Regions from separate parts of the Blautia sp. NSJ-175 genome, predicted to be linked through region 3. Evidence: riboswitches for the same ligand, from Rfam matches in the RefSeq annotation. Region 3 holds a riboswitch; each other region holds the start of a gene.
The links. Region 3 has a riboswitch for ZMP and ZTP ahead of MUB35_RS22915 (IMP cyclohydrolase). Riboswitches for the same ligand answer to the same signal wherever they lie in the genome.
Positions count from the first base shown of each region.

Region 1 (10,114 bases), on a different contig from region 3:
TGGATGCTGCGGAAACTCATATAGGAAATGCCGGTGAATCCGAATATGTTCATATGGAACAGCGGCGATAGTTTACATAATATAAGGGGCAGCAGCATGGCTGCCAGGAACAGGTAGTATTGTTTTTCATTCCTGCCGTTTTTGGCGCGGACAGCAGCGTAGCCGCACACCACCAGATAGGACCATCCGTAAAAGAGAAGCAGATAGAGGAACTGTCCGGGGCTGTGGCCGAAGACCAGTACTATGAAGACCAGGGATACGGCCAGGGTATAATGCCCCATCTTTTTTTCCATGATGCCCAGAATGACGGCAGGAATCAGGAATAAAAAGAGGCAGATAAAGAAGGAAAGCCCTTCATAAAAACTCAAAGAACTGCGCTCCCGAGGGCCTTTCTGTCAACCTTGCCATTTCCGGTCATGGGAAGCCTGTCCATGAAGATGAGTTTTTTCGGTATCATGTATTCCGGAAGGAAGGTGCGCAGACTCTCTTTCAGCATTTCCGCGTAAGTACGCTCCGGCGCCGTCATGCCGGGGCAGACCAGATAGGCACTGATGCTTTTGACACGCCCGTCTTTTATGTTGGGGAGTACGGCAGCTTTTTCTATCTGGGGGAGACGGAGAAGATTGTTCTCTATATCCTCCAGCTCGATTCTGTATCCGTGCAGCTTGATCTGCAGGTCTATGCGTCCGCAGTAATAGAGCATGCCGTCTTTCAGATATCCTTTGTCCCCTGTGCGGTATCCCTGCGCGGGGATTCCGTCTTCCATGTATGTGAAAAAGTGCTTTTCTGTCTGCATTGTGTTTTGATAATAGCCGGGGCTTACGGTATTGCCCAGTATAATGATTTCCCCTTTCTCTCCATCGGGGAGTATGCTGCCGTCGGGACTGCAGATCTGCAGTGTGGTGCCGGGTTTTGGCCTGCCCACAGGCAGAGGGGAAGTGCCGGCAGCCAGTTCAGGTGTGATTTCCACCTGAGTGACAGCCACGGTGGACTCCGTGGGACCGTAGGTGTTCATGACTTTTGCAGAGGGGAAACGCTCCAGAAGCCTGCGGGCTGTCCGGTTGGCAAGGGTTTCCCCGCAGAACAGAAACAGGCCAAGGTTTGGCAGAGCGGTCTGTGCAAAAGCCGGGTCTGACAGGCATACATCGGCAAAGGATGGTGTGGAAACCATAATTGCGGCATCCGATCGTTTCAGGGATTCCAGCAGTTTCTGGTAATCCTTCTGCACATCCTTTGTCAGACACCAGAGAGTTCCGCCCACCGCAAGGCATGTATACAGATCCATTACGGACAGATCAAAGGAAAAGGGGGCCTGATTCAGGAATACCTTTCCCTTTTTGGCATTGGTGGAGGTTCCCAGGGTGATGGACCAGTCCAGGAAATTGCTGAGATTCCTTTCCGTGATCGTGACGCCCTTTGGGGTTCCTGTGCTTCCGGAAGTAAATATGATATAAAAGATATCATCCCCGGAAACCGGTTCGGGTACGGTATCGCCCATGCTGTTATCCATGCCGGACAAATCTGTATGTACGATGACATCAATATCCTGCAGGGAAAGGATTCGTTTATCCCTGCAGTCTGCATGGAGAGGAGAGAGGGAGAGAAGAATCGGGGAATCCAGGGCATCCAGGATCATTTCCACCCGGGAGTCCGGCACTGAGGTGTCAATGGGGCAGTAAGCCCTGCCTGATTTGACACAGGCCAGAAATGCCGCAGGCATCAGGGGATGTTTGTGGCCGTATACAGCTATGGGGGCATAGTTCTGTCCGCATTGCTGCTCAATATGACGGGCCAGACGCTCAGAATATAACTCCAGCTCTCCGTAAGTAACAGACTGTCCGTCGCAGCAGATGGCTGTTCTTTCCGGGCAGATGGAGGCATATTCCCATATTTGGTTCAATATATTCATAAAATTCACCTCAATTTCGACGTTTTTCTTACCTTCTTAATTACACCATAGAATTTAAAAGAATTAGCAGGCTCAATTTTAAAGAAATTCTAAAGAAAACCTTTCGATTCATTAAGAATAATTCGTAACTATTCAGCCAGCTGAATCGTTACGGGTATTCGCCTATTAAAAATCGCTTCGCGATGGGGCGAATACCTGCCGCCACTACTCTTTTGCACGGTCAGCGCAGTAAATGCGCAGACCTGACTGAACAGTTACAATAATTCTACATATAATGTATTTTTTATGAATAATTGTGCCGCGGTACTTGCGTAAAGCAGGCAAAACGAATATAATTCACAGTAGAATAAAACGGACAAGGAGAACATATATGAACAAGAATTTTGACGTTATCGCGCTTGGTGAGCTTTTGATCGACTTTACGGAAAACGGAGTGAGCGGACAGGGCAACCCCATTTTTGAGGCAAATCCCGGCGGAGCGCCGTGTAATGTGCTGGCTATGCTCAATAATCTTGGAAAAAAGACATCTTTTCTGGGAGTTGTGGGCAAAGACCAGTTCGGTACATCCCTGAGAAATACGCTGAACAGCCTGGGAATCGATACCAGTCATTTGTATGAGGATCAGGAAGTCCACACAACACTGGCGTTTGTCCATACTTTTGAGGATGGGGACAGGGACTTTGCGTTTTACAGAAATCCCGGTGCGGACATGATGCTGAGCGTTGACCAGATAGACGAAGAATACATAAAATCAGCCAGAGCCTTTCATTTCGGCACCCTGTCCATGACCCATGAGGGTGTGCGCCGGGCGACTGCAAAGGCTATTGATATTGCTAGAGAAGCGGGACTTCTCATCTCTTTTGACCCGAACCTGCGCCCTCCGCTGTGGAGCAGCATGGAGCTTGCAAAAGAACAGATCGCATACGGTCTTTCAAAATGTGACCTCCTGAAGATTTCCGAGGAAGAGCTGGAATTCATGACCGGGACGAAAGATGTGAAGGAAGGCGCCCATATGCTGCTATCCCGGTATCCGAATCTGAAGCTGATGAACGTGACCATGGGAAAAGAGGGAAGCACAGCGTTCCATGAGGGCAGGGAAGTATTCCACGCACCGTTCCTGCAGGAGAATACTATTGAGACAACAGGAGCAGGCGATACCTTCGGTGCATGCGCACTGAATTATGTGCTGGAGCACGGAATTGAGGGTCTTACAGAGGACCAGCTCTATGAAATGCTGGAATTCTCCAACGGAGCTTCCTCTCTTATCACTACAAAGAAAGGGGCACTCCGTGTTATGCCCAAAAAAGAAGAAGTATTAACGTTTATCGCCGGAAAATAGAGTAAAATTGTCGAAATGTTGTTGTGAATTTTTAATATAATACAGCATTGACAGTAATCGGAAATTGTGATAAATTATAGACATAACAAAATAATAGTTTTGATTTCTGACGGATTACAATGTGGAGCACCACAGTGAAATCAAAATGTAAGTGAGAGCCGACCGTCTGGGCAACGTTTGTAATTGTGTAATTGACAAATGTTGCCCTTTTTTTTCAAAAGCATTCATATGCAGACATCGGCGGAATCATGCAGAAAACAAGACTATTGCCATGAAAAGGAGGGTATTAACATGGGATTCAAAACAGACATCGAAATCGCACAGGAGTGCACAATGGAGCCAATTACCAAGATTGCAGAAAAAGCAGGTATTGATGATAAATATCTGGAGCAGTACGGTAAGTACAAAGCTAAAATTGACTACAATCTGTTAAAAGAATCTGATAAACCGAACGGAAAACTGGTTCTGGTTACAGCTATCAACCCGACACCTGCCGGAGAAGGAAAGACAACCACAACCGTAGGTCTGGCTGATGGCCTTCAGAAATTAGGTAAAAATGTAATGGTAGCGCTCCGTGAGCCATCCCTGGGACCGGTATTCGGTGTAAAGGGCGGTGCTGCAGGCGGCGGTTATGCACAGGTAGTTCCAATGGAAGATATCAACCTGCATTTTACAGGTGACTTCCACGCAATCGGTGCGGCAAACAATCTGCTGGCAGCAATGCTGGATAATCATATTTATCAGGGCAACGACCTGAACATTGACCCAAGAAAGATTACCTGGAGAAGATGTGTTGACATGAATGACCGCCAGCTTCGTTTCGTAGTTGATGGTCTGGGCGGAAAGACAAACGGCTGTCCGAGAGAAGACGGATACGATATCACAGTTGCTTCCGAGATCATGGCTGTTCTGTGTCTGGCAAAAGACATTACAGACCTGAAGGAAAGACTGGGAAGAATCATCGTTGGTTATACATATGGTAAGGTTTCCGAGCAGAAACCTGTTACAGCTCATGACTTACATGCAGAAGGTGCTATGTGCGCACTGCTGAAAGACGCTCTGAAACCGAACCTGGTTCAGACTCTGGAGCATGTACCAGCAATCGTTCACGGCGGACCATTCGCTAATATCGCTCACGGATGTAACTCTGTGATCGCTACCAAGATGGCACTGAAATTAGGCGATTATGCTATCACAGAAGCAGGATTCGGTGCTGACTTAGGCGCAGAGAAATTCCTGGATATCAAATGCCGTATGGCTGGCCTGACACCGAGCGCAGTTGTTATCGTAGCTACTGTACGTGCCCTGAAATACAACGGCGGCGTGCCGAAAGCAGAACTGAACAACGAGAACCTGGAAGCACTGGAAAAAGGTCTCCCGAACTTACTGAAACATGTAAGCAATATCACAAACGTTTACAAACTGCCGTGTGTTGTTGCAATCAACGCATTCCCGACAGATACCAAGGCAGAGCTTGACCTGGTAGAAGCAAAATGTAAAGAACTGGGCGTTAATGTTGCACTTTCCGAAGTTTGGGCAAAAGGCGGCGAAGGCGGCGTTGCACTGGCTAAAGAAGTGGTACGTCTTGTGGAAGAACCGAATGACTTTACTTTCTCCTATGAACTGGAAGGAAGCATTGAGGACAAGTTAAACCAGATCGTTCAGAAGATCTACGGCGGCAAGAAAGCTGTTCTGACTGCAAATGCGCAGAAACAGGCTGCTCAGTTAGAAGCTCTTGGATATGGAAACTGCCCGATCTGTGTGGCTAAGACACAGTACAGCCTGACAGATGACCAGACAAAACTGGGCGCACCGAAAGACTTTGAAGTAACAGTTCGTAACCTGAAGATTTCCGCAGGTGCCGGCTTCATTGTTGCTCTTACCGGAGAGATCATGACCATGCCCGGTCTGCCGAAAGTTCCGGCTGCAGAGAGAATCGATGTTGACGAGACAGGAAAGATTTCCGGTCTGTTCTAAGCAAAATTCATATTGAAAACTAAATATAGGACAATTCAGGTACGGTTAAGCCGTACCTGAATTTTGTATACATAATTTAGCTAAAGAAGCGGGGGAAAATGTATGTATTTTGATGAATTCAATGCAGTCTGCAACGCGGCAAAAGGAAAGATAAACTTCATGGAGAACAATACCTTCGGATATATGGTATCTTCCATCACCGCAGGGCTTTTCATTGCCTTTGGAAGTTTTGTGACATTTACGCTGGGAACACCTCTGAATGCAGCAGGGTCACCAATGCTGAAAGCAGTGCAGGCTTTTGCATTTGCCGCAGCTTTGAGCCTTGTTATCATGGCGGGTGCCGAGCTGTTTACAGGCAACAATATGGTTCTCGGAAGTGCATCTTTCAATGGATGTATTCCCTGGGGCAAGACGGTCAAAGCATGGATATTGTGTTATGTGGGGAATATTCTCGGCTCTTTGCTGGGTGTAGCAGGATTCCAGCTCACCGGAGTGCCGAAAGGTGATATAGGTGCTTATTTCGCACAGGTAGCAGCTGCAAAGATGTCACTGACACCGGTACAGCTTCTGGTAAGGGGTATTTTCTGTAATATCCTGGTTTGTCTGGCTGTATGGTGCGCATTAAAGATGAAATCTGAATCAGGAAAGCTGATCATGGTATTCTGGTGTATCTTCGTATTTATGATTTGCGGATTTGAGCACAGCGTTGCCAATATGAGTATTCTGGCAGTTGGGCTTTTGAACGCAGGTGATGCGGCAGTCAGCATAGGAGGTTATTTCTACAACCTGTTATTCGTGACGATCGGAAATATGATAGGCGGTGTGTTCTTTGTGGCAGGCCCGTATCATGTTATGACCAAGACGAAATCACTTCAGGGTTAAATGTGATTCGGTCAGCGTAAGCCTGTTTGACCAAATATATGACAGCAGCCGAAATCTGTTTTATAAAAGACAGATTTCGGCTGCTTTTTTTGCATATAATGGAGAGATACAGCAAAAATCAGGAGTTGCCATGCAGGATCAGAAGCTGGAAAATCTTCTGAATCTGGCTCTGGATGCCACACCCCGGGAGAGGGAGAGATCTCTTGTGCTGGATGTGGGATTTGAGCCGGAGGAGCGGAGATGGGATTTGATCGTAAAATATTCAGGAAGTCTGCAGGGGGCACTGAATCCGGAGATTCGGGCAGTGGAACTGCTGGGTGGTTTTGCCATTCTCTCCGTGCCGGAAAGCCAGATTCAGGGTCTTACGGACTATCCTCAGATAGAGTTCATAGAAATGCCCAAAAGATTGTTTTTCGCAGTGGAGCAGGGGCGCGCTGCTTCCTGCATCAATCCGGTGCAGAGCGGATTTTCACCTCTCGGGCAGCCGCTTTTCGGTGCAGGCGTGCTTGTGGGCTGTGTGGATTCAGGGGTGGATTATGCACACCCGGATTTCCGCAATGAGGACGGAAGCAGCCGTATTCTGAGGCTGTGGGATCAGACTGTGCCCGGCAGCCCGCCCCAGGGCTATGTCATCGGAACCGAGTATACCAAGGAGCAGATCGATGAAGCGCTTCGCAGACCCGCGTCATCGGAGCGGTATTCTGTAGTCCCAAGCCGTGATCTGAGCGGACACGGCACCGGTGTTCTCGGTATCGCGGCCGGCAGCGGAAGGGCTTCCGGAGGACTTCACAGGGGTGTGGCTTCAGAGAGTCAGATCATTGTTGTGAAGCTGGGAACACCGCAGGAAGAGGGATTTCCCAGGACGACAGAGCTGATGCAGGGGGTTGACTACTGTATCCGTCAGTCCATTGCCATGGGGATGCCCCTTGCTCTGAATTTAAGCTTCGGAAATAATTACGGTTCCCACAGCGGTGAATCACTTATTGAGGCGTATCTGGACAATGTATCCAGTCTGGGACGGACCGTGATCTGCGTGGGAACGGGAAATGAGGGGAATAAGGCTGTGCACACCTCAGGAATCCTGGCACAGGGAGAGAGTCAGGTGGTTCCGCTTCAGATCGGCGGTTATGAGACGGGAATGAATCTGCAGATATGGAAGCAGTATGTGGACCGGATGGATATCTCCCTGCAGCATCCAAACGGACAGGTGGCAGGCCCGTTTCAGGAGATATTGGGGCCTCAGCGATTTAATCTGGGGACTACGCAGATTCTCATATACTACGGAAAACCAAGTCCTTTCAGCCTGTCGCAGGAGATTTTCATCGATTTTATCCCCCAGAACACCTATGTGGACAGCGGTGTGTGGAAAGTCAATCTGATTCCGGGAAGAATTGTGGATGGAAGGTACAATCTGTGGATGCCCGGGGGTGCTGCTCTGAACGAGGGGACACGTTTTCTGTTTCCTGTGCCGGAAATCACCCTTACCATTCCCTCCACGGCAGGGCGGGTAATCTCTGTGGGGGCCTATAATTCCAGATATCAGGCCTACGCGGATTTTTCCGGACGGGGGTTTACCAGAGTTACCAATATGGTAAAGCCGGACATAGCGGCTCCGGGCGTGGATATTACAACTGCTTCTCCAAACGGCGGATATACATCCAGAACGGGAACTTCCTTTGCCACGCCTTTTGTTACAGGCTCGGCAGCCCTTTTGATGGAGTGGGGAATCGTGAGAGGGAATGATCCCTTTCTCTATGGGGAGAAAGTAAAGGCGTATTTCCGCAGGGGTGCGCGTCATCTGCTGGGAGGGCCTTATCCAAATAACCAGACCGGGTATGGGGCGCTGTGCGTGCGGGACAGCTTTCCCATATAAAAGTTTGTTAAACAGGACATTGCCAAAAGCAGTGTCCTGTTTTATACTGGGATTATGATGCTAACCCACAACGACAAGAAGAAGAAAAGGAGAGACAAAAAGAGATGGGAAAAACACTGAAAAGACTGGTCAGCTATTATAAGCCCTATAAGGGTTTGTTTTTTTCTGACTTGTTTTTTGCTATTTTAGGAGCGGGGATCACCCTTGTGATACCGCTGATCGTACGCTATATTACCAGCACGGTGGTGAATCAGCCTGTGCAGGAAGCCACCGATCTGATCGTAAAGCTGGGAATCTTCATGGTGGCGCTGGTGCTGGTTGAGGCGTTCTGTAATTTTTATATTGCCTATTACGGGCATATCATGGGAGCAAGGATTGAGCGGGATATGAGGAATGAGATTTTCGGACATTACCAGAAGCTGTCTTTTGCCTTCTATGACAACCAGAAGGTGGGGCATCTGTTGTCCAGAATCACCTCTGACCTGTTTGATATCAGTGAACTGCTTCACCACGGGCCGGAGGATCTGGTGATCTCTATTATTAAATTTATCGGCGCGTTTATCATTCTCATGTTTATCAATACAAAGCTTGCGCTGTCAGCGTTTCTGTTTGTGCCGTTTCTTCTGGTCTATGCGTTTATTTACAACAGGAAAATGAAGTCAGCATTCAGAGAGAACAGAGCCAGGATCGCAGATATCAATACACAGATTGAGGACAGCCTTTCCGGAATCCGTGTGGTGAAATCCTTTGCCAACGAAAAGGAAGAAATGAAAAAATTCCAGAGGGGCAATGAGCGCTTTGTGGATTCCAAGAAGTGCAGCTATAAGTACATGGGTACTTACAATTCCGGTATGGGCGCATTTACAACCCTGATCACTATAACAGTGCTGCTGGTCGGTGCATTTTTTATGACCAGGGGGAAAATGCCTGTGGAGGATCTGGTGACAGTGCTTCTCTACATCAATAACTTTACAGACCCGGTGAAAAAGCTAATCACCTTTACAGAACAGTTCCAGAACGGATACAGCGGATATTCCCGGTTTCTGGAGATCATGGCGATCGCGCCGGATATCAAGGATGTGCCGGACGCGGTGGAGTTTGGAGATGTGAAGGGAGAAATTGCTTTTCGCGATGTTTCCTTCCGCTATGAGGAGAGCCAGGAGGAAGTGTTAAGCCATGTGGATCTGACCGTGAAGGCCGGGGAATATGTGGCCCTTGTGGGAAGCTCAGGTGCGGGTAAGACAACTCTTTGCAGCCTCATTCCCCGATTCTATGATGTGAGCAGCGGAAGCGTATGCCTGGACGGCACGGATGTGAGAAAGATCAAGCTGCAGAGTCTCAGGAACCATATAGGTATTGTACAGCAGGACGTGTATCTGTTTGCCGGGACAGTGATGGAGAACATCCGGTATGGAAAGCCGGACGCCACGGACGAAGAAGTGCTTCGCGCTGCCAAAGCAGCCAATGCCCATGAATTTATTATGGGACTGGAGGATGGCTATGACACGAATATTGGACAGAGGGGCGTAAAACTCTCAGGGGGTCAGAAACAGAGGCTGTCTATTGCCAGGGTGTTCCTGAAGAACCCGCCCATATTGATCTTCGATGAGGCCACATCCGCCCTTGACAATGAAAGCGAGAAGATCGTGCAGCAGTCCCTGGAGAGCCTGGCAAAGGACAGGACTACATTTGTCATTGCCCACAGACTGTCCACCATCCGCAAAGCCCAGAGAATCCTTGTACTGACAGATGACGGAATCGCAGAGGAGGGGACTCATGAGGAGCTGATGCAGAGGGATGGTCTCTACAGCAGCCTTTATAAACTGTCCTTTGTATAGAAAAAGAAATATTTTTTTGGTTTAATGTGTTAAAACGTTGATTTTGTCTGGTGGAAAATGGTATAATCTTAAGTATCCGAAATTGAGTATGACTGTGAAGCGCAGTCTGAAATATGTTCAGGAGAGCTGACTGTCCGGCCGGGACTGCGCATTTACTGCGCCGGCCGTACATAAGAGCAGCGGCATCAGGTATCACCCTGTTACAGAGTGGTCTTAAAGAGTGGATGCCGGTAACGCTTCGCCGGCTGAATAGCTGCCGGGAAAGATTACATAGAAAGGAAGAGTAGTAATATGAT
Region 1 is NZ_JALIFQ010000001.1:503,320-513,433, forward strand. It holds gene dltB (D-alanyl-lipoteichoic acid biosynthesis protein DltB) at 1-368, opposite strand, end outside; gene dltA (D-alanine--poly(phosphoribitol) ligase subunit DltA) at 365-1,909, opposite strand; gene MUB35_RS02305 (carbohydrate kinase family protein) at 2,280-3,248, shown strand; ZMP/ZTP riboswitch at 3,341-3,427, shown strand; gene MUB35_RS02310 (formate--tetrahydrofolate ligase) at 3,540-5,225, shown strand; gene MUB35_RS02315 (formate/nitrite transporter family protein) at 5,328-6,107, shown strand; gene MUB35_RS02320 (S8 family peptidase) at 6,238-7,980, shown strand; gene MUB35_RS02325 (ABC transporter ATP-binding protein) at 8,085-9,818, shown strand; gene MUB35_RS02330 (pyridoxal phosphate-dependent aminotransferase) at 10,110-10,114, shown strand, end outside.
Region 1: it holds a riboswitch for ZMP and ZTP, as region 3 does, so the genes downstream of both, MUB35_RS02310 (formate--tetrahydrofolate ligase) here and MUB35_RS22915 (IMP cyclohydrolase) in region 3, are expected to answer to the same signal.

Region 2 (10,114 bases), on a different contig from region 3:
ATTTGTAGATGCTGTCAGCATTAAAATATCTGCTGAAGACATTATGGCAGCTATAATTCCTACCACTACAATTCCCCGCAGTCCCTGGGGAAATATATGGATGATCAAATAAGACAGCGCATTTCTGCTATCCGGCAGATCAGGCATAATAACCTTTGTACTCAGTCCTAAAAAGGTGGCTGACACCGCAATGATGAAAATTCCCGCAGCAGCCAGCAGAGAGCCTCTTCTGGATGTCTTCACATCTTTTGCCGCTATACACCGGGTATATCCATCCATATTTGTATAGAAGGAAAACAAGGTCGTTAATCCCAGTGCGATGATACTTGGCCACCCCCATGCTCCGAGATTCATATAGGAATCCGGCAATGACTGAATCGCTGATATACCGCCGTCCATATGCATAATGCTGAGCGGAACCCCGAGGATCACAATACCCAGAAGTAAGATTACGGTCTGTACCCAATCCGTGTAGGTGACCGCAAGGAGACCCCCGAAAGCAGTATAAAATGTGATCACTGCTGCAACTACGATCAATGAAACCTTTGTGTCCCATCCTGTCAGCGCACTTAATGTACTCCCTCCTGCCAGAAACTGACTCGCCACAAACCCGATCATACCCAGAATTGTACAGATGGTTGCCACCATTCTCGTTTTGGAATCGTATCTGCTTTCAATAAAATCCGGATATGTCAGTAAGTTCAATTTTGTACTCAGCCTTTTTATGGTTCCTGTAAACGTAAACGCAAAAATCACAAGACTGACTGCAATGACAACCACATACCAGACTGCCGTTATCCCCATGGAATACGCTCTCTCGGCAGTCCCCACAATAGAAGCACCTCCTATCCAGGAAGAAAGCCACAGACATGTAATGGAAAACACACCTGCTTTTCTGCCTGCCACAAAATAATCATCTGAATCCTGCTGTTTTTTACCGGAATATATACCTATAAAGAGCATACCTGCCATATAAAAAACAATAATACCGATATCCAAACCACTCAAAGGAATACCTCCTTCCGTTCACCAGCCCCGCGCGCGAACTGGTCATACCAGTTATTAAGTACATTATACACTGGTACGACCAGTTGTCAATAATTTTCAGATATCATTTTCTCTATTTGTAAAATATGCAGATTTTTGGCACGTATTTTTTGTATATTATTTACAATCCCTCCCACAACACCATTGATTTTTTTCTTATAAAATGATATTTTATTAGGTAAATGGTATTTCATGCCATCTTACGTTAAATGGTCGGAGGAAAACAAATGGAAAAAGAATCAGAACCGAAAGGTTATCAGATAATTATCAGTGAATTACAGAAAATGCTTGCAAACGGTGAATTAAAATGCGGGGATAAACTTCCCTCTGAACGAAATATGACCACTCTCTTTCATCTGAGCAGAACATCTGTCCGTGAAGCCCTTCGGGCAATGGAAATGATCGGGATTGTAGAGAAACGCCATGGGGAGGGAAATTATATTGTAAATAACGCGGAAAGTTCCCTGACAGATGTACTTTCTATTATGCTCATATTGAATGATGGAGCTCTTGATGAATTCATGGAATTTCGTAAATGGATAGAACTTGGGGCAGTCAAAAGCGTGATCGCTTCCTCTTCCGAAGAGGAAATCCTTTCTCTGGATGAAAAATTATCTGCCTATGCCGATTCATCCTCTGTCCATGAAAGGACTTTAAAAGATATTGATTTTCATAAGGCTATCGTTTGTTTATCCGGAAATCCTTTTTTTATTTCCATTTTTAATGCCATCTCTGCTCTTGCCGTCAATCATCTGGAAACCATCATACAGAGGCTTACGTCTAACGGAAAAGACAGTGCAAAGGTAGATTCTATTTATCAGGAACATGAAATGATTCTAAATGCCATAAAAAAAAGAGATTATACTATGGCGGAAAGATTTCTGGATTATCACATCCAGACTTTCACATAAAGAGTCTTCTCCGCTGTGTATCGCAGCGGCATAACTGTTCACAAGCTGCGATACACAGCATTGTGAACAGCGGCACCTGAAACCACATGGTATAAATACATGACGAAAATATTGGTAAAGACATTTCATTTTCTGCTTGACATTCCCCATTTTCTATGTTAATCTGTAATAAGTGTTTTGATAAAGCCTTGATTTCGCATATATCCGTAAGTCATTCTTTTATTCATGATTTACTGTTATATGCGTTTTTTGTTTTGTAAAATGCATATAAAAATTAGGAGGTATCTTTCATGAATAAAGGTACAGTAAAATGGTTTAACTCAGAAAAAGGTTTCGGATTTATTACAGGGGAAGACGGATCTGATGTGTTCGTACATTTCTCAGGAATTAATTGTGACGGTTACAAATCTCTTGAGGACGGCCAGGCCGTGACTTATGATTTGACCAGAGGAAACCGCGGCATGCAGGCCGTTAATGTGTGTGCTGCTTAAACCAGAATATCACTGCACTGTCTTATGAATACCTGGCTGTGATCCACAACAGCAGGTATTCGTAATCTGTATATCAATTAGTCAGAGCTATGATTGATGTTACAGCTAAGTCGGCGGGGTTTATTTTGTATTCCTTGCTGGCTCAACCTAAATTAACTGAATTTCACGATTCATTTATATATAAATTTTCTGCTGACAAAATTCTTATTTTCCAAAACTCCCCCATCCGTATTTTCCATCCCCTATCCAAACTTTTATGCAATAACAATATCAAACGATCTGCATATAATAAACCAACAAATAATGTTCAGGTACACATATTATGAACAATGACCCCCGCGGTACAATCATTCAGCAGGGCAATATTATGCGCATAGATAATGCATTGATTGAAGAGGTATTCTGTTTTAATAATTCGATCGGTCATATCCTTATCTCCTATGCCGTTCCCGAGGCAAATCAGACCACTTCCATACAGACCTTACGTCTGAATATAGGCAGAAACACTGTGATTCTGAATATGTTCGGACAGCGTGTTGACGCCTGTCAGCTTCGGCAGGGTATGTGGATAAATGCCGTATTTTCCTCACGGATGACGCGAAGTATCCCGCCCCAGGCCAATGCGTTTCTCCTTCTTGTCAGGAGAAATCCCCGCCCGCAGACCAATACCACGGATGGACGGATTGCTTCCATTGACCTGAGAAACAGGTTCCTCTTTACGGGAAATCCCAATGATATCAACAGCCAGATCCGGTTCACAGTCACGGACGATACTGTTATTCTGAACCGGTTTGGAAATCCCATCAGCCTTCGGGCGCTCCGCCCCGGGCAGATGGTCAGGATCAACCATGCCAATTTCCAGACGGCCAGTATTCCGCCTCAGACCACTGCCTTCCGGATACAGGTGATATAGGAAATCTTATGGACACAAAAAAAGCTGGCATCTCATACAGAAATGTCAGCTTTTTACTGCTCGCCTTTTTCATTATAATACAATTCCCAGCATCTCTATGAGAATCCCCCAGAACACACCTGTCCCATAAAGGATTCCAATGAGTCCCAGATTCTCTTTCATTCCTTTGTTCGTTCTGCAAAGCACCAGAACGCCCACTCCGGCTCCCACCAGAAGTCCTGCCATCATCTGTCCTGCTCCCAGGATTCCTGTCAGGTAGAGCTGTGTGATGACCACAGAGGAGGCGCAGTTGGGAATAAGGCCCACCAGTGCAGCCAGTAACACACCGATCATGGGTTTGCTGCTGATAAAGTAACCGATATTATGGCTGCCCACCAGCTCCACGCAGAAACCGATCCCCAGGGAAACCAGGAATATGAAAACCGTGATCTGCAGGGTGTGGAGAAAAGCAGATTTGATGATACTGCCGTTCTCACAGTGGCAGTGTTCGGATTCACACAGATCATGGATCTCTTTTTCATGGTGGTCCCTGTGTATATGTCTGTATTCTTCCCGCTCTCTTCTCTTCCTGCCGCCGAACCGCCATAATATGTCAATGGCAAATCCCGAGACAGCTCCCAGTACGATCTTCAGTCCCAGAATACGCAGGATTGTGCCTGCAGCCACGGATTCGGAGATAAAGATGGGCAGCATCTCATCTGAAGTGGAGAGAAAGATAGCCAGCAGTGTTCCTGCGGATATAACCCCGCCGGAGTAAAGACTGGCAGCGGCAGCGGAAAATCCGCACTGGGGAAACGCCCCCACAATGCCGCCTATAAGGGGACCAAAATGTCCCGACTTTCGCATAATCTGTTTCGATTTATTTTTTGTCTTATGTTCCAGGTATTCCATGACCAGATAAGTCAGGAAAAGGAAAGGAATCAGCTTCGCCGTATCCAGCAAAGCATCCAAAATCACGTCAAGTACCATTCATACAGCTCCCTTCCGCATCAGAGTTCATCACTGTGCCAGTTTCTAATCATAGCATAAAACCGGGACAAACTCAACGCCGGATTACTATATTTTACAGATATACCTAAAAACAGGCAGCGGCAGCAGAAATCCCGTGTCTTTCCGCTGCCGCTCTTTTTATGCGTTTTGATAACCTGTATATTCACTTGTATGAAGCAGTCTGTTTGCATTCTCCACCCGCTCTTTTGTGGGCGGTTCGATTCCCTGCAGGGGGTAGGGAATACGCATATCCTGCCATTTGAAAATCCCCAGTGTGTGATACGGCAGTACCTCAAAACGCTGTACATTGCCCAGGCTTTTAACAAACGCGTCCAGCCGTATCAGGTCTTCGTCATAATCGTTCCGCTCCGGCACAAGAACATGGCGAATCCATACAGGCTTCCGGATCTCTGCCAGATATCCGGCCATATCCAGGATATTTTCGTTGCTGCATCCTGTCAGGATCTTATGCTTTTTGCTGTCGATCTCTTTTATGTCAAGAAGCAGTAAATCCGTGACTTCCATAAGGCGGTTGAATTTATGGAAAAACGGCTCGTGCCTGGAAAACGGATTCCCGGATGTATCCAGAACCGTATGCACGCCATTCTCCTTTGCCTTGGTAAAAAGCTCCAGCAGGAAATCCATCTGCAGCAGCGGTTCCCCGCCGCTGACAGTGATTCCGCCCTTGTCTCCCCAGTATGCTTTATAGCGCAGTGCCTGCCCTAAAAGCTCATCTGCTGACATCATATCCATGGAACTGGTGCTCCAGGTATCCGGATTGTGGCAGAACTGGCAGCGCATTTTGCACCCCTGCAAAAAGATCACAAACCGGACACCCGGTCCATCCACGGAACCGAAGCTTTCTATGGAATGGATGGAGCCTTTTCTCAAACTAAATGCGCTCATGTGCGGAGCGGGCAATCACATCAAGCTGCTGCTCGCGTGTCAGGTCAATGAATTTCACCGCATAACCGGATACACGGATGGTAAAGTTGGCGTATTCCTCTTTTTCCGGATGTTCCATGGCATCCACCAGCTTCTCTATGCCAAACACATTTACATTTAAGTGGTGTGCGCCCTGGTCAAAGTATCCGTCCAGTATGTGGACCAGATTGTTGATCCTCTCCTCCTCGGAATGTCCGATGGCGCCCGGATTGATGGTCTGTGTGTTGGAAATTCCGTCAAGTGCCCACTCATACGGAAGCTTGGCAACAGAGTTTAAGGAAGCCAGAAGACCGTTTTTCTCAGCACCGTAGCTTGGATTAGCTCCCGGTGAAAGGGGTTCTCCTGCTTTTCTGCCGTCCGGAAGAGCGCCAGTAGCCTTGCCGTAAACCACATTGGATGTGATGGTCAGGATTGAGGTTGTGGGCTCGGAATTGCGGTAGGTGGGGTATTTTTTCAGCTTCTCAAGGAATGTGTGGAGCAGCCAGACTGCAATATCATCCGCCCGGTCATCATCATTTCCGTAGCGCGGAAAGTCTCCTTCTGTCTCGAAATCCACAGCCACGCCTTCCTCATCGCGTATCACCTTCACCTTGGCATACTTTACAGCAGACAGGGAATCCACCACATGGGAAAATCCTGCGATTCCTGTTGCAAAGGTTCTGCGGACATCGGTATCGATCAGTGCCATCTCCGCTGCTTCATAGTAATACTTGTCATGCATGTACTGGATCAGGTTCAGAGTATTTACATAGAGTCCTGCCAGCCAGTCCATCATGATCTCATATTTGCGGATCAGCTCATCATATTCCAGATATTCGGAGGTGATCGGTTTGTATTCCGGTCCAACCTGCACTCTTGACTTCTCATCCAAACCGCCGTTGACAGCGTATAAGAGGCATTTTGCCAGGTTTGCCCGGGCACCGAAGAACTGCATCTCTTTTCCTGTCTGTGTAGCTGATACACAGCAGCAGATGGAGTAATCATCTCCCCATACAGGGCGCATCACATCATCATTCTCATACTGGATGGAACTGGTCTCCACAGAGATATAAGCAGCATATTTCTTGAAGTTTTCAGGCAGCCTGGATGAGTAGAGGACCGTCAGGTTCGGTTCCGGCGCAGGTCCCATATTCTCCAGTGTGTGAAGGATTCTGTAGTCCGTCTTTGTCACCATGGAACGGCCGTCCTGTCCCATACCTGCCACCTCCACGGTAGCCCAGACCGGGTCGCCGGAGAAGAGCTGGTTGTAAGAAGGAACGCGGGCAAATTTAACCATTCTCAGTTTCATGATAAAATGGTCAACCAGTTCCTGTGCCTCTTTCTCTGTCAGCATGCCATTTTCCAGATCCCTCTGAATATAGATATCCAGGAAGGTTCCCACACGGCCCACGCTCATGGCAGCGCCGTTCTGTGTCTTGATGGCTGCCAGATAGCCGAAATACAGCCACTGGACTGCTTCTTTGGCATTCTCGGCCGGTTTGGAGATATTGTATCCATAGCTTTGAGCCATTTTCTTCATATCGGCCAGAGCGCGGTACTGCATGGTGATTTCCTCTCTCTGACGGATGATCTCATCTGTCATGATACCGCAGCCGCAGTTATCGTAATCTTCTTTTTTCTTTTCCATCAGGAAATCAATACCGTAAAGTGCCACTCTTCTGTAGTCACCTACAATACGGCCGCGGCCGTAGGTATCCGGAAGTCCTGTGATAATCTTGTTATGACGGGCTTTTTTCATCTCCGGTGTGTACGCATCGAAAACACCCTGATTATGCGTTTTGTGATATTCTGTAAAGATTTTATGAAGTTCCGGAGCCGGTGTGTAGCCATTGGATGTGCAGGAATCTTCCGCCATTTTGATACCACCGTAAGGCATAAATGCCCTTTTCAGCGGTTTGTCGGTCTGCAGCCCCACTACCTTTTCCAGGTCTTTTAATTCTTCACTGATATAGCCCGGCCCATGGGAAGTCAGTGAGGATACGGTTTCCGTATCCATATCCAGAACGCCGCCTTTTGCACGCTCCTCTTTCTGCAGTTTTGAAAGTGCAGACCAGAGTTTTTCCGTAGCTTCTGTGGGTCCTTCCAGGAAGTCCTGGTTTCCTTCATACGGCGCGTAGTTGTGCTGGATAAAGTCACGTGTGTTGACTTCTTCCTTCCAGATTCTACCTTTAAATCCATCCCATTGTTTGAAGTTATTCATCTTTGCAAGTCCTCCTTCTAAGACAATAATTGTGTCGGAAACTGTACTGTAATGTGACCGGACTCATTAAAAAAAGCCGGTCCTATCCAGACAGCTTCTGCCCAGACGGTCGGCTAAATCAACGTTATACTCCCTGTGGTTCATTCCACTTCCGCCAGTCATATAACACTTGTAGTATAAAGCATTTTTTTAAGAATTGTCAATAAAAGGAATAGAACTTTTATGTTCTTTTTAGTATACATTGCTGCAGAAAAGATTACTTATTACCGGAATGGATAGCCATTTGCAAAAGGCGGTAATCTGTACATGTGGTTCAAAGGACCGCTGCCCGCACCCAGATCAAGTCCATCCTGCAGCGCACCGGTCAGATAATTTTTTGCGTTCTTAATTGCTCTTTCCAGGGCGTATCCGGCGGCAAGATTGCAGGCAATAGCCGAGGAAAGTGTACATCCTGTTCCGTGTGTATTTGGATTTTCTATCCTCTTTGAAGAGAACCAGATGTATTTTCCTTTCTCATACAGCAGGTCATCAGCTCCATCTGCCAGATGTCCGCCTTTTAAAAGGACAGCGCCGGAACCGTAACACGCTATTTTTTCTGCTGCCCGCTCCATCTCACACGGTGTACTGACAGAAAATCCGCAGAGTGCCTCCGCCTCCATAAGATTTGGTGTCACCACTGCTGCCAGAGGAAAAAGCTCTTCTTTCAGAGCTTCCTGCGCATCTTTGGACATGAGTCTGCTGCCGCTTGTGGAAATCATGACCGGGTCTAAAACTACATCCTGTACCTGGTATGTTCTCAGCTTTTCTGCAATCACACGAATAATCTTTTCATTGGGTATCATACCGATTTTTACTGCATCCGGACGAATATCCGTAAAAACACAGTCCATCTGTTTTGCCACAAACTCCGCATCTGTTTCCCGGATGCCGTATACGCCTGTTGTATTCTGTGCCGTGAGAGCTGTGATCACACTCATGGCGTACATTTTGTGAACGGTTATTGTCTTAATATCCGCCTGTATCCCGGCTCCTCCGCTGCAGTCCGAACCGGCGATCGTCAATACCTTTTTCATCTGTTTTTCCCCCATTCTTCCCAGCTTTCAAGATAAATATCTGCCAGTTTCAACAGTTTTTCTCTGTCCTTTTCCGAATAAAAATCGCGTATAACTGCCACTGTAAACCCGGATTTTTTTGCTGTCTCTGCGGCAAAATATGCATCTTCAAACACCAGAGTTTCTTCTTTTTTTGTACCTAAAATCCCCATCGCCAGCTCATAAATGCGCGGATTTCTTTTGCCTGCTCCGGCCTCTGTACAGGTGAGAAGGCCGGTAAAATATCCATCAATCCCATTATTTTTAAGAGCTGCCTCGATCAGAGGTCTGTCCGTAGATGTGGCAATGCACATTCTGACATTACGGCTCTTTAAATCCTCCAGTACCTGCAGAACGCCCGGTTTTATCCGAATCACTTTTTCATAACAGTCATATATCATCCTGTTGAATTCGTCAATGATCTCATCGCGTTCCAGGCGGATCCCGTAACTGCTGCGGAAATACTCTGCGGATTCCTCCATGGTCATGGTCTCCAGCTGCTCCTTCGTATCCTCCCCGGGTCTGATTCCTTTCCGCCTCAGATAGATTTCCCCTGCCCGGTCCCACAGCCCCATAGAGTCGAACAGCGTACCGTCCGCATCGAAGACAGCCCCTTTTATTTCTCTCATTTTTCTGTCATCTCCTTCGCCAGAGCCAGCAGCTCCTCACAGGCTTTTCTGATATCCGGCTGTCCGTAGATACCGGATATGACAGACACTCCGGCGGCACCGCTTCCGGCAAGCTGCATCAGATTCTCTTTCTTGATCCCTCCGATAGCCACAACGGGAATGGATACAGCCCGGCAGATTTCCTGCAGTGTTTCCCGGGATATCACATCTGCATCCTCTTTTGTAGAGGTAGAAAATACCGCGCCGACTCCCAGATAATCCGCGCCCATTTTTTCAGCCTGCAAAGCCTGCTCCACGGTTCTTGCAGAGACGCCTATGATCTTGTCAGGGCCCAGTTTTTCCCTGGCGCTTCCCGCCTCCATATCGCTTTGTCCCACATGTACCCCGTCCGCGTCCACAGCCAGCGCAATACCCACATTGTCATTGATAATAAAGGGCACGCGGTAGCTGGCCGCCAGCGCCTTCATGTCCTTTGCCTCGCGCAGGAACTCATCATCCGGCATATCCTTTTCCCTGAGCTGCAGAAGCGTGATACCTCCGTCCAGGGACGCCTTAACCTGTTCGTAAAGTGTCATTTCCCCCACCCAGGACCGGTCCGTAATGGCATACAAAAGCAGGGCACGCCTCACCAACTCTCTCTTCTCAACGCAATTCATATTTTGCTCCTCTCTCCAGCTCCCGGCCGGTCAGTTTATATACTTCATCGATCAGGTGATTCCTGCAGCCTGCGTTGCCGCTGTTCTCCTCTGCCATTTTCTCATATGCCTTCTCCCCGCACAGGCCCATGGTGATGACAGCAGCAGCCACGGCCTCCAGCTTTCTGTCAGGATTGGCAGCCAGATAGGCTGCGGTGAGGGAGCTTAACATACATCCGCAGCCAGTGATCTTTGCCATGAC
Region 2 is NZ_JALIFQ010000006.1:303,401-313,514, reverse strand. It holds gene MUB35_RS12280 (sodium:solute symporter family protein) at 1-1,008, opposite strand, end outside; gene MUB35_RS12275 (FadR/GntR family transcriptional regulator) at 1,275-1,958, shown strand; gene MUB35_RS12270 (cold-shock protein) at 2,249-2,449, shown strand; gene MUB35_RS12265 (hypothetical protein) at 2,772-3,362, shown strand; gene MUB35_RS12260 (putative manganese transporter) at 3,435-4,331, opposite strand; gene pflA (pyruvate formate-lyase-activating protein) at 4,491-5,258, opposite strand; gene pflB (formate C-acetyltransferase) at 5,245-7,497, opposite strand; ZMP/ZTP riboswitch at 7,590-7,669, opposite strand; gene thiD (bifunctional hydroxymethylpyrimidine kinase/phosphomethylpyrimidine kinase) at 7,761-8,570, opposite strand; gene MUB35_RS12240 (HAD family hydrolase) at 8,567-9,217, opposite strand; gene thiE (thiamine phosphate synthase) at 9,214-9,873, opposite strand; gene thiM (hydroxyethylthiazole kinase) at 9,860-10,114, opposite strand, start outside.
Region 2: it holds a riboswitch for ZMP and ZTP, as region 3 does, so the genes downstream of both, pflB (formate C-acetyltransferase) here and MUB35_RS22915 (IMP cyclohydrolase) in region 3, are expected to answer to the same signal.

Region 3 (10,114 bases):
GGAGCAGGGGAAGAAGTTCGATGTGGTAATACTGGACCCGCCGGCGTTTACCAAATCGCGGAATTCTGTAAAGAACGCTGTGAAGGGGTATCGGGAAATCAATCTGCGGGCTATGAAGCTTGTGAAGGACGGGGGATTTTTGGCTACCTGTTCCTGTTCGCATTTTATGTCCTATGAGATGTTTACACAGACCATCGGGCAGGCGGCAAGAAATGTGCACAAAAGACTGCGGCAGGTGGAGTACCGGACACAGGCAGCGGATCATCCGATTCTTTGGGCCGCGGAGGAGTCTTATTATTTGAAATTCTATATTTTTCAGGTGTGTGAGGGATAAAAAGAAACGGACAGCAGACTATGCAGAGGGCCAGTCAGATATGGCTGGCCTGTTGGTACCGGCGCGGAGAGGCGCAGCGTGTATTAGTGGGGATTTGCTTTTGCGGTAAAGCTGTCATTTTTGATCTTTTGCTCAAAATCCGCTATGGATTCTGCTCTGGCTGCATATATAAGCCAGGTATTTAAAATGGCTGTATTTTTCTGTTCCATAATTACTTTTCGTAATTGTTCAGATACGCTGCCCAGGGAAAGCAGCAGTTCCAAAACGGCATCAGCCTTTCCTTCTGTCCTTTTTGCCTCCATCTCGTCTTTCATCAATTCTTCCAGTGCTTCACACATTGTTTTCACCTCCTTGAATTTTTCCTGATTGGCACGGACAATTAAATTCATTACCGATTTATACAGGATATTTCCTTTATGCTTTCCGTATTGCTCAAGTAAATGCTTTACGGTTTCGATTTCTTCCAGTTCATCAGTCAGGCTTTTCAGCCACAGGTTCTGGGTTTCTGACAGTTCTTTTGTCAAGATGAGCTGCATGGGTATTTTATCGCCCCTTTTCCTTTTTGATGATCAATACATCAATTTCCTTTGGCTTGGTTCCAAGCTGATGTTCATTCTCAAAAAGCAGAGTATTCGCTTCAGTCTCCAGTTCAATTTGTATCCCGGCATAAAAGGCCGGATGCCACTGCAGTACATGTGGTCTCTGTTCTTCCATGTAAAACCTCCTTTTTATTTAATTGTCACTTGCAGGAGGTTTTACACTCTTCCGAAAACCCCTGCTGATAAAGGTGATAAAAGCACGAATTTTCCGAAGGGACAGGCCGGATGGCAGTGGCCTGCTGTTATGAAATGTTCTAAGATATTCTGAATCCTGGGATGGATCCAAAATTAGATATATTTTTAGAAAATATGCTTTTTTCTATTTTAACACACCATCTGTCCTGCCGCAATAAAATTATAGTCCTATAAATCATTCTGTCCGGGGAGAGTTTATTCCCCGGGCTGATCATGGGAAGGAGCGGCTGCAGGATATGGATAACATGGGAGTGAAAGGTTTTTGATAAAAATTGTCAAAAAGCGTTGACAAGGGGAGAATTCCGTGATAATGTTTAAATTGCTTATATGACTGACGGAAGTGGAATGAACCACAGGGAGTATAAGTGTTGGAAGCCGACCGTCTGGGCAAGTATGTTCAGAGTGTGGGCTTTTTTTGTTGTTATGAAAAGTTGTCGGTTGGTCGGCAGCAGTTTATTATGGTCAAAATGAGAAGGAGAAGGAATTCATGAAAATGTTATCACTTGAAAATGAATTGAGAGAAAATGCGTACCCGGGCAGGGGAATTGTTATTGGTAAGTCTGAGGATGGAACAAAGGCAGTTACTGCATATTTTATCATGGGCAGAAGTGAGAACAGCAGAAACCGTGTGTTCGTTGAAGAGGGAGAGGGTATCCGCACCCAGGCATTTGACCCGTCTAAGCTGACTGATCCCAGCCTGATTATATATGCACCGGTACGTGTGATCGGAAATAAGACGATTGTCACCAACGGTGACCAGACAGACACTGTCTATGAAGGTATGGAAAAGGGAATCTCCTTTGAGCAGTCCCTGAGAACTCGTGAATTTGAGCCGGACGGCCCTAATTATACACCGAGAATCTCCGGTATCATGCAGGTGGAGAACGGCATATACCACTATGCCATGTCTATTTTAAAGAGCAATAACGGCAATCCTGAGAGCTGCTGCCGTTATACATTTACCTATGAAAACCCGGTTAACGGAGAGGGACATTTCATTCATACTTATATGCATGACGGCAATCCGCTGCCGAGTTTTGAGGGAGAACCGAAGCTGGTGGGAGTTCCCAATGATATCGATGCATTCACAAAAGATGTGTGGGAGAGCCTGAATGAGGACAATAAGGTATCTCTGTTTGTACGTTATATAGATATCGCAACCGGTGAGTATGAAACCAGGATCGTGAATAAAAATAAATAATAGAAAAGCATAAAGGAGAATCGGAATATGAAAGAATTAGCGTTAAAGTACGGATGTAATCCGAACCAGAAACCTTCCAGAATCTATGTGGCTGACGGCAGCGAGCTTCCGATCGAAGTTTTAAGCGGCAAGCCGGGATATATTAATTTCCTGGATGCTTTTAATGGCTGGCAGTTGGTGAAAGAGCTGAAAAAAGCCACAGGGCTTCCGGCAGCGACTTCCTTTAAACATGTGTCTCCGGCAGGCGCGGCAGTGGGACTTCCTATGACAGATGTGCTGAAAAAAATCTACTGGGTAGACGATATGGGCGAGTTATCACCGCTGGCATGTGCCTATGCGAGAGCAAGGGGCGCTGACAGAATGTCCTCCTTCGGAGATTTTATCTCCCTGTCTGATGTGTGTGATAAAGACACAGCAATGCTGATCAAGAGAGAGGTTTCCGACGGTGTTATCGCTCCCGGATATACCGATGAGGCACTGGAAATCCTGAAACAGAAAAAGAACGGCAACTACAATGTGATCAAGATCGACCCGGATTACCAGCCGGCTCCGCTGGAGCATAAAGAGGTATTCGGCATCACATTTGAACAGGGAAGACAGGAGCTTTCCATTGATGATGAGCTGCTTTCCAATATTGTGACAGAGAATAAAGAGATTCCTGCAAATGCGCTGATGGACCTGAAGATCTCTCTGATCACACTGAAATATACACAGTCAAATTCCGTCTGTTTCGTAAAAGACGGACAGGCGATCGGTATCGGCGCAGGCCAGCAGTCACGTGTACACTGTACCCGTCTGGCAGGCCAGAAGGCTGATAACTGGTGGCTGAGACAGTGCCCGAAGGTACTGGATCTGCCGTTTATCGACGGTATCCGCCGTGCTGACAGAGACAATGCCATTGATGTTTACATCGGTGAGGAATATATGGATGTTCTGGCTGACGGGGCATGGGAAAAAATCTTCAAAGAGAAACCGGAAGTGTTCACACGTGAGGAAAAACGCGCATGGCTGGACAAGCTGACAGATGTTACATTAGGTTCTGATGCTTTCTTCCCGTTCTCAGACAATATCGAGCGCGCTTACAAGAGCGGCGTAAAATACATCGCAGAGCCGGGCGGCTCCGTACGCGATGACGCAGTCATTGAGTGCTGCAATAAGTACAATATGGCGATGGCATTTACAGGCATTCGTCTGTTCCATCACTAATTGATTTCGCCTCCGCTTTGGGGCAGAGATAAGACCGGAATTTCCGGTTTTATCCCTGCCTCTTTTTTTATTATGGAAGAAATCGGAATAAAAAAATTCAAAGAAATTTGAAGGAAAAAGACATGAATTTCACTTGTGATATATACGTTTCTGACTTATAATGAAGTCACATAATGTACATTCATAAGAGGAGGAAAACAAGAGATGGAAGGCATGATGAAAGTAGCAATAATGACGGATATCCAGAAGATGGATTTTGAAGAAAGACCCATCCCCCAGCCAAAGGACGACGAGGTTTTGGTAAAGCTGGATTATGTGGGAATCTGCGGTTCTGACCTGCACTATTATGAGACAGGGGCAATCGGGGATTACGTGGTAAAACCGCCTTTCGTACTGGGCCATGAGCCGGGCGGAGTTGTAGTGGAAGTCGGTAAGGATGTTAAGCATCTGCAGGTTGGTGACCGTGTGGCACTGGAGCCGGGAAAAACCTGTGGACAGTGTGAATTCTGCAAGGAAGGCAAGTATAATCTCTGCCCGGACGTGGTATTCTTTGCAACTCCGCCGGTTGACGGTGTGTTCCAGGAATACGTTGCCCATGAGGCAAATCTCTGCTTCAAGCTGCCGGACAATGTCAGCACTCTGGAGGGCGCTCTGATCGAGCCTCTGGCAGTCGGATTCCATGCTGCGATCCAGGGAGATGCTCATCTGGGCCAGAAGGCTGTTGTCATGGGCGCAGGCTGTATCGGTCTGGTCTCCATGATGGCTTTAAAGGCCAGAGGTGTCAGCGAAGTTTATGTTGTGGACGTGATGGATAAACGTCTGGAAAAAGCCATGGAGCTGGGTGCCACAGGCGTCATCAACGGTGCAAAAGAGGATGTTGTGGCTAAGGTCAAAGAGCTGACCGGCGGCAGAGGAACCGATGTGGTGATCGAGACTGCAGGCGCGGAAGTGACCTCCAGACAGGCGATCCTTATGGCAAGAAAAGGCTCTACCATTGTGTTCGTGGGATACAGCAGGACAGGGGAAGTGACCCTGCCTATGAGCATTGCCCTTGATAAGGAGCTGACCTTTAAGACCGTATTCCGCTATCGTCATATCTATCCTATGGCAATCCAGGCAGTTGCGGACGGCAAGATCAATCTGAAAGGTATTGTGACAGATGAATTCCCGCTGGATGAAGCGGACAAGGCTATGGAGTTCTCTATGAACAACAAGGCGGATATTGTGAAAGCAGTTATTAAGATTCATGAATAAATAATTAGATAGAAGAGGAGAGCCTCACTGGCAGCGAAATGCCGGTGAGGCTTTTTCTGTGCCGGGAAATCAGGGAGGCGGGACAGAAAAAGAGGGATTTTATTAGTAAATTGAAAGAAATCATATGAAACTCATGAAACAAAAGTGAAACAAATGAAACAATATTGACATTTTACATGGCTGTTTCTATAATAAGTCTCATAAAGTTGGTTGAAAAGCACAAGGGAAGGGTAGAAAATACTGGAAAACATTGTAAAGTGCACAAAAGAGAGGTGATGTAAATGGGGCAACCATAAGAGATGTGGCGAAAAGAGCAGGAGTATCACCGGCCACTGTTTCAAGATATTTTCACGGGAAGAACATTGTGACAACAGAGGCGGCAAAGCGGATTGAGGAGGCTGTCCGGGAGCTTGCATATACACCTGTGTATAAGCAGAAAAACCCCGGTGTCATAGCTGTTCTGATTCCGAACCTGAAGCTGGCGTATTTCAGCGAGGTGCTGAGAGAGCTGCTGGAGGCCGTGCCGAGATACGGATACAGGATGGTATTTATCCCTGTTACGGAACAGGGGGAGGCATACAAACAATTTTTTAAAGAGCTGGATATTACGGGAGTTATCTATCTGGAGGAAAATGCAGACCAGGATATGCTGAATTACATAGCAGCCAAGAATATCAAGACGGTCATGTTCGGTGCGATCAGTGCTGACAAGAGATGTAAGATGATCCATATCAATGATTTGGCAGCCGCCCATGAGGGAGCCAGATATCTGCTTAACCTGCAGCACGAACAGATTTTGATCTTATCCGATTATCCGAAAAGCATCAGTTCCGGATTTCAGCGTATTACAGGATGCAAAAGAGCTTTTGAGGAATTCGGTCTGGAGTTTGATGAGAATAAGGTGAAATATGGTGAGCTGACATATGACAGCGGTTACCGGATGACTGCACAGGCCATCAGAGAAGGGATCACTTTTACGGCTGCCTTTGCTTTCAGCGATGAAGCAGCCCTGGGTGTGATCAGTGCGCTGTCTGAGGTGGGACTGAAAGTTCCGGAGGACGTATCTGTGATGGGATTTGACGGAATCAGCTTATCCAGACAGGTGACACCGAAACTGACTACCATCAGCCAGCCTATTAAAAAAATGATAGAACAGACACTGGATACGTTCCAGAATCAGAAAAAGGAAGAAAATATAGAGATCACACTGCCCTATCGGCTGGAACAGGGAGAAACCTGTGTTGTCAACCAGAAAAGTAAAGCAATATCAAAGGAAACTGTAAACAGGAAATAAAAATACGGAAAGATGAAAGGTATGGAGGTACAAAATGAAAAAAGGAATGTGTATGATGCTGACACTCTTAATGGCAGGTTCTCTGGCAGCCTGCGGAAACTCCCAGGCAGATGCAGGTAAAGACGAGGCAAAAAAGGATAACAGCTCAGAGAAGACAAAAATCTCATTTGCACTCTGGGATGAAGTGCAGAAACCGGTGTTTGATGAGATCGTAGAGAAATTCGAGACAGAAAATCCTGATATTGATGTGGAACTGCAGCTGACGCCGTGGTCACAGTATTGGACAAAGCTGGATGCAGCCATGGGCTCCGACAGTGCAGCAGATGTTTTCTGGATGAATACATATCTTCCCAAATACGCAGAGGCCGGTGTTCTGGAACCCCTGGACGAATACATTGAGAAGGATAAGGTAAATATGGATGACTATGTAAGTGTTGTAAAAGATGCTTACAATTACAATGATGTGCAATACTGTATGCCGAAGGGAATGGACACTGTACAGGTCTTCTACAACAAAGGTATTTTTGAAAAATACGGTGTGGAGGAACCACAGGCAGGGTGGACCTGGGAGGATATGAAGAATCTGGCAGGACAGTTAAAAGCTAAGATTGAAGAAGCAGGCTCCGATGAATACCCGATTTTGATGGAACTGGATCCACAGCCGTCTTTCTTTAATTTTATCAACCAGTCAGGCGGTTATGTTTTGAGTGATGATATGAAGAAAGCAGGTTTTGACCAGGAGGGAACCGTAAAAGCATATACAGATATGGTATCACTGATGGATGAAGGCCTGATGCCGGGAAGTGAAGTGCTCTCCGATACGAAGGGAACAGATCTGTTCCTGTCCCAGAAGGGGGCCATCCTTTTCATGGGCTCCTGGAAAACAGCAGTCATTGACGAAGCAAGCTTTGCAGAGCAGGTGGGAACCATTGCCATGCCCGCAAAGGAAAGCGGAAATCAGAGTGTCATCGGCGGCCTTGGATATGCAGTCAATTCCAGCAGCAAAGATAAAGATGCAGCGTGGAAACTGGTGAAATATCTGGCAGGAGAAGAGTCCAATAAGATGCAGGCAGAGGCGAAGATTGATGTCCCTGCACTGATCAGCGCACAGCAGTATTACAAAGCAGAGCATGTAGATGTAAATGTAAATGTCATATTCGATGTGGCTGAGACAGGATTCCCCTTCCCGACATCATCCAGCGTGGCAGAATGGCTTCCCACTGTAAATGAAATCTCAGCAAAGATTTTTGCAAAGGAACTGACTCCGGAAGAGGGATGTAAACAGATGCAGGAAGCAACACAGAGCGCATTGGACAGTGAATCATAAAACGGGATGGAAGTGCTGCACAGGACGAATCTGCAGCACTTCCGTTTTTAAAACGACAGGAGAGGGTGTTTGATGAAAAGACAGAAAAAGGGTTCCCTGAGGCGCCGGGAGATAATAACAGGATACCTGATGATCGCGCCGCTGATGGCAGGGGTGATCGTGTTTTTTATTGGGGCGTTTTTTCAGAACGTTTATTACAGCTTTACAAACAAGTCCAGTTTCGGAATACCTAAGTTTGTGGGCATGGAGAATTATGTGAAGCTATTCCAGGATGACGCATTTTATCAGGCGTTTATCAATACCATCCTGTATGTGGTCATCTGCGTGCCGCTGGTGGTGATACTGGCTGTGTTATTGGCTGTTCTGCTCAATTCCAAGGTAAAGGGGATCGGAGCCTTCCGGGTCTGTATCTTCCTGCCGGCCGTAACGCTGCCGGCTGCGATCGGACTCTTATGGAAGTGGCTGATGAATTATAAATTCGGTATTTTCAATGAGATACTGGGAAAATTCGGCGTGGAGCCGGTGGCCTGGCTGTCGGATTCCCGGATCGTGTTGTTTTCTATTTCCATAGTATTTATCTGGGCCAGCGTGGCATATCAGGTGATCGTGCTGCTGGCCGGACTGCAGGGGATTCCGGTATGCTACAGGGAAGCCGCTGAAATTGACGGGGCAAATGGAGTGCAGAGGTTTTTTAAGATCACACTGCCGCTGCTGTCCCCATCCATTTTCTTTGTGTGCGTCACAACAGTCATAAATGTTTTTCAGATCTTTGATTTTATCTATCTGATGATTCCCCAGGGAAGCAGCGGAACGGAGGCATCCAGGTCTCTGGTCACTTATTTCTTTGAGCAGTCCTTTGTAAAGTTCCATAAGGGCTATGGGGCGGCGATCAGCCTGATGCTGTTTCTCCTGATTCTGGCAATTACTGCGGTGCAGATGATATGCCAGAAAAAACTGGTATTCTATGATGATTGATGCGCAGCAGGACGCGGAAAGGAGAATGGAATGATGAAAAAAAGAAAATGGCCGGTGTATCTGCTGCTTATTCTGTGTGCGGTTGTGACGGTGGGTCCGTTTCTATGGATGATCTTGACTTCCTTTAAGTCATACGAGGAGAGCATTCAGATACCGCCTACGATTTTTCCGGAAGTTTTTACCGTGGGAAGTTACCGGGAAGTGGTAGATAAATTTCCGTTTTTTGATTTTTATGTGAATACGTTTTTAGTTCTTTTATTTACCATAGGGATAGAGCTGCTGATCTGCTCCATGGCCGCCTATGCGTTTGCCAGGCTGCATTTTCCGGGCAGGGATGTGATCTTTATCGTGCTTTTGGCGCTCTTAATGGTTCCGGGACAGATATTTCTGGTGCCCAATTATGACATTATGGTGAAGCTGCATCTGGCCGACACCGTGACGGCCCTGTGGCTTCCGAAGATATTCAGCGCATTCGGAACATTTATGCTGAGGGAATTCTTTAAAGGGCTTCCCAGGAGCCTGGATGAGGCGGCTATGCTGGACGGCTGCGGATTTTTCCAGATTTATTACAGAATCTTACTGCCGCTTTTAAAACCTGCGCTGTCATCTCTGGCAATACTGACTGCGATCTCCACATTCAAGGATTTGATGTGGCCGCTGATCGTGAATAACTCTATGGATAAGATGACTTTGTCAGCCGGGCTGGCTATGTTGATCGGGGAACATACAACTTATTATCCTCAGGTCATGGCAGGCGGCATTATCGCCATACTGCCCATGATCATAATTTTCTTCCTCTTCCAGAAACAGTTTGTGGAGGGGATTGCCACAACAGGCGTAAAACAGTAAAGGAGGCAATGAAATGATCGATATTTTGGCAGTCTGCGCACATCCGGATGACCTGGAGGTCTGCGCAGCGGGTATCTTTGCAAAGGCAAAGAAAGAGGGACTGAAAACAGGTCTTGTGATTTTTACAAGAGGAGAATCAGGAGGTTATGCACAGAAGTGCGTGAGAGAAGAGGAGGCGGAAAAAGCAGCCGCCATACTGCAGCTTGACTATTTTGCCATGCTGGATTTTCCGGATGCCGGCATGTATTTTTCTAAGGAAGCAGTGGACGCTCTGATACCGCATCTGCGGAAATGTTCACCGCGGTTTGTTCTCACACTTTTAGAGGAGGATTACCATCCCGACCACACAGCCGTGTCAAAAATAACAAAGGCAGCCTGCTTTACAGCGGGACTGAAAAAATATGCGGATGACGATACGGACTGGCATTATGATGCCCTTCTCTTTTTCGGGGCGGACAACAGGACCAACCGGCGCAGGCCTGATATCTATGTGGATATCACGGATGTCATAGAGATAAAGAAAAGTGCCTGTACGGCACACAGCTCCCAGGATGTGCTGCCTTATGCTATGAGCCTTGCCAGGGAATACGGGAGAGATGCAAAGACAGAGTATGCGGAGGGCCTGTTTTTAGGGCACAGTATTACAGTGGACAGTCTCTCAAATCTTATGAGAAAAAAATCTGGAGAATAGGCAGACGCTTCGGGGAGGTGTTCAGAGTGAAAATTGATTTTTACCAAAAGGTCCGGGAGGCAGAAGCAGAGATAAAAAGCTATTACATCCATCTCCACAGACATCCGGAACTCTCGGGACGGGAATATAAAACACAGGAATGGATTCTCGGACAACTGAAAAAATGGAAGGTAGAGTGCAGGCCCTGTG
Region 3 is NZ_JALIFQ010000019.1:4,057-14,170, forward strand. It holds gene MUB35_RS22900 (class I SAM-dependent rRNA methyltransferase) at 1-334, shown strand, start outside; gene MUB35_RS22905 (hypothetical protein) at 418-870, opposite strand; gene MUB35_RS22910 (hypothetical protein) at 878-1,048, opposite strand; ZMP/ZTP riboswitch at 1,446-1,524, shown strand; gene MUB35_RS22915 (IMP cyclohydrolase) at 1,616-2,329, shown strand; gene MUB35_RS22920 (phosphoribosylaminoimidazolecarboxamide formyltransferase) at 2,357-3,535, shown strand; gene MUB35_RS22925 (NAD(P)-dependent alcohol dehydrogenase) at 3,740-4,789, shown strand; gene MUB35_RS22930 (LacI family DNA-binding transcriptional regulator) at 5,082-6,083, shown strand; gene MUB35_RS22935 (ABC transporter substrate-binding protein) at 6,118-7,410, shown strand; gene MUB35_RS22940 (carbohydrate ABC transporter permease) at 7,483-8,385, shown strand; gene MUB35_RS22945 (carbohydrate ABC transporter permease) at 8,419-9,234, shown strand; gene MUB35_RS22950 (PIG-L family deacetylase) at 9,248-9,925, shown strand; gene MUB35_RS22955 (M20 metallopeptidase family protein) at 9,952-10,114, shown strand, end outside.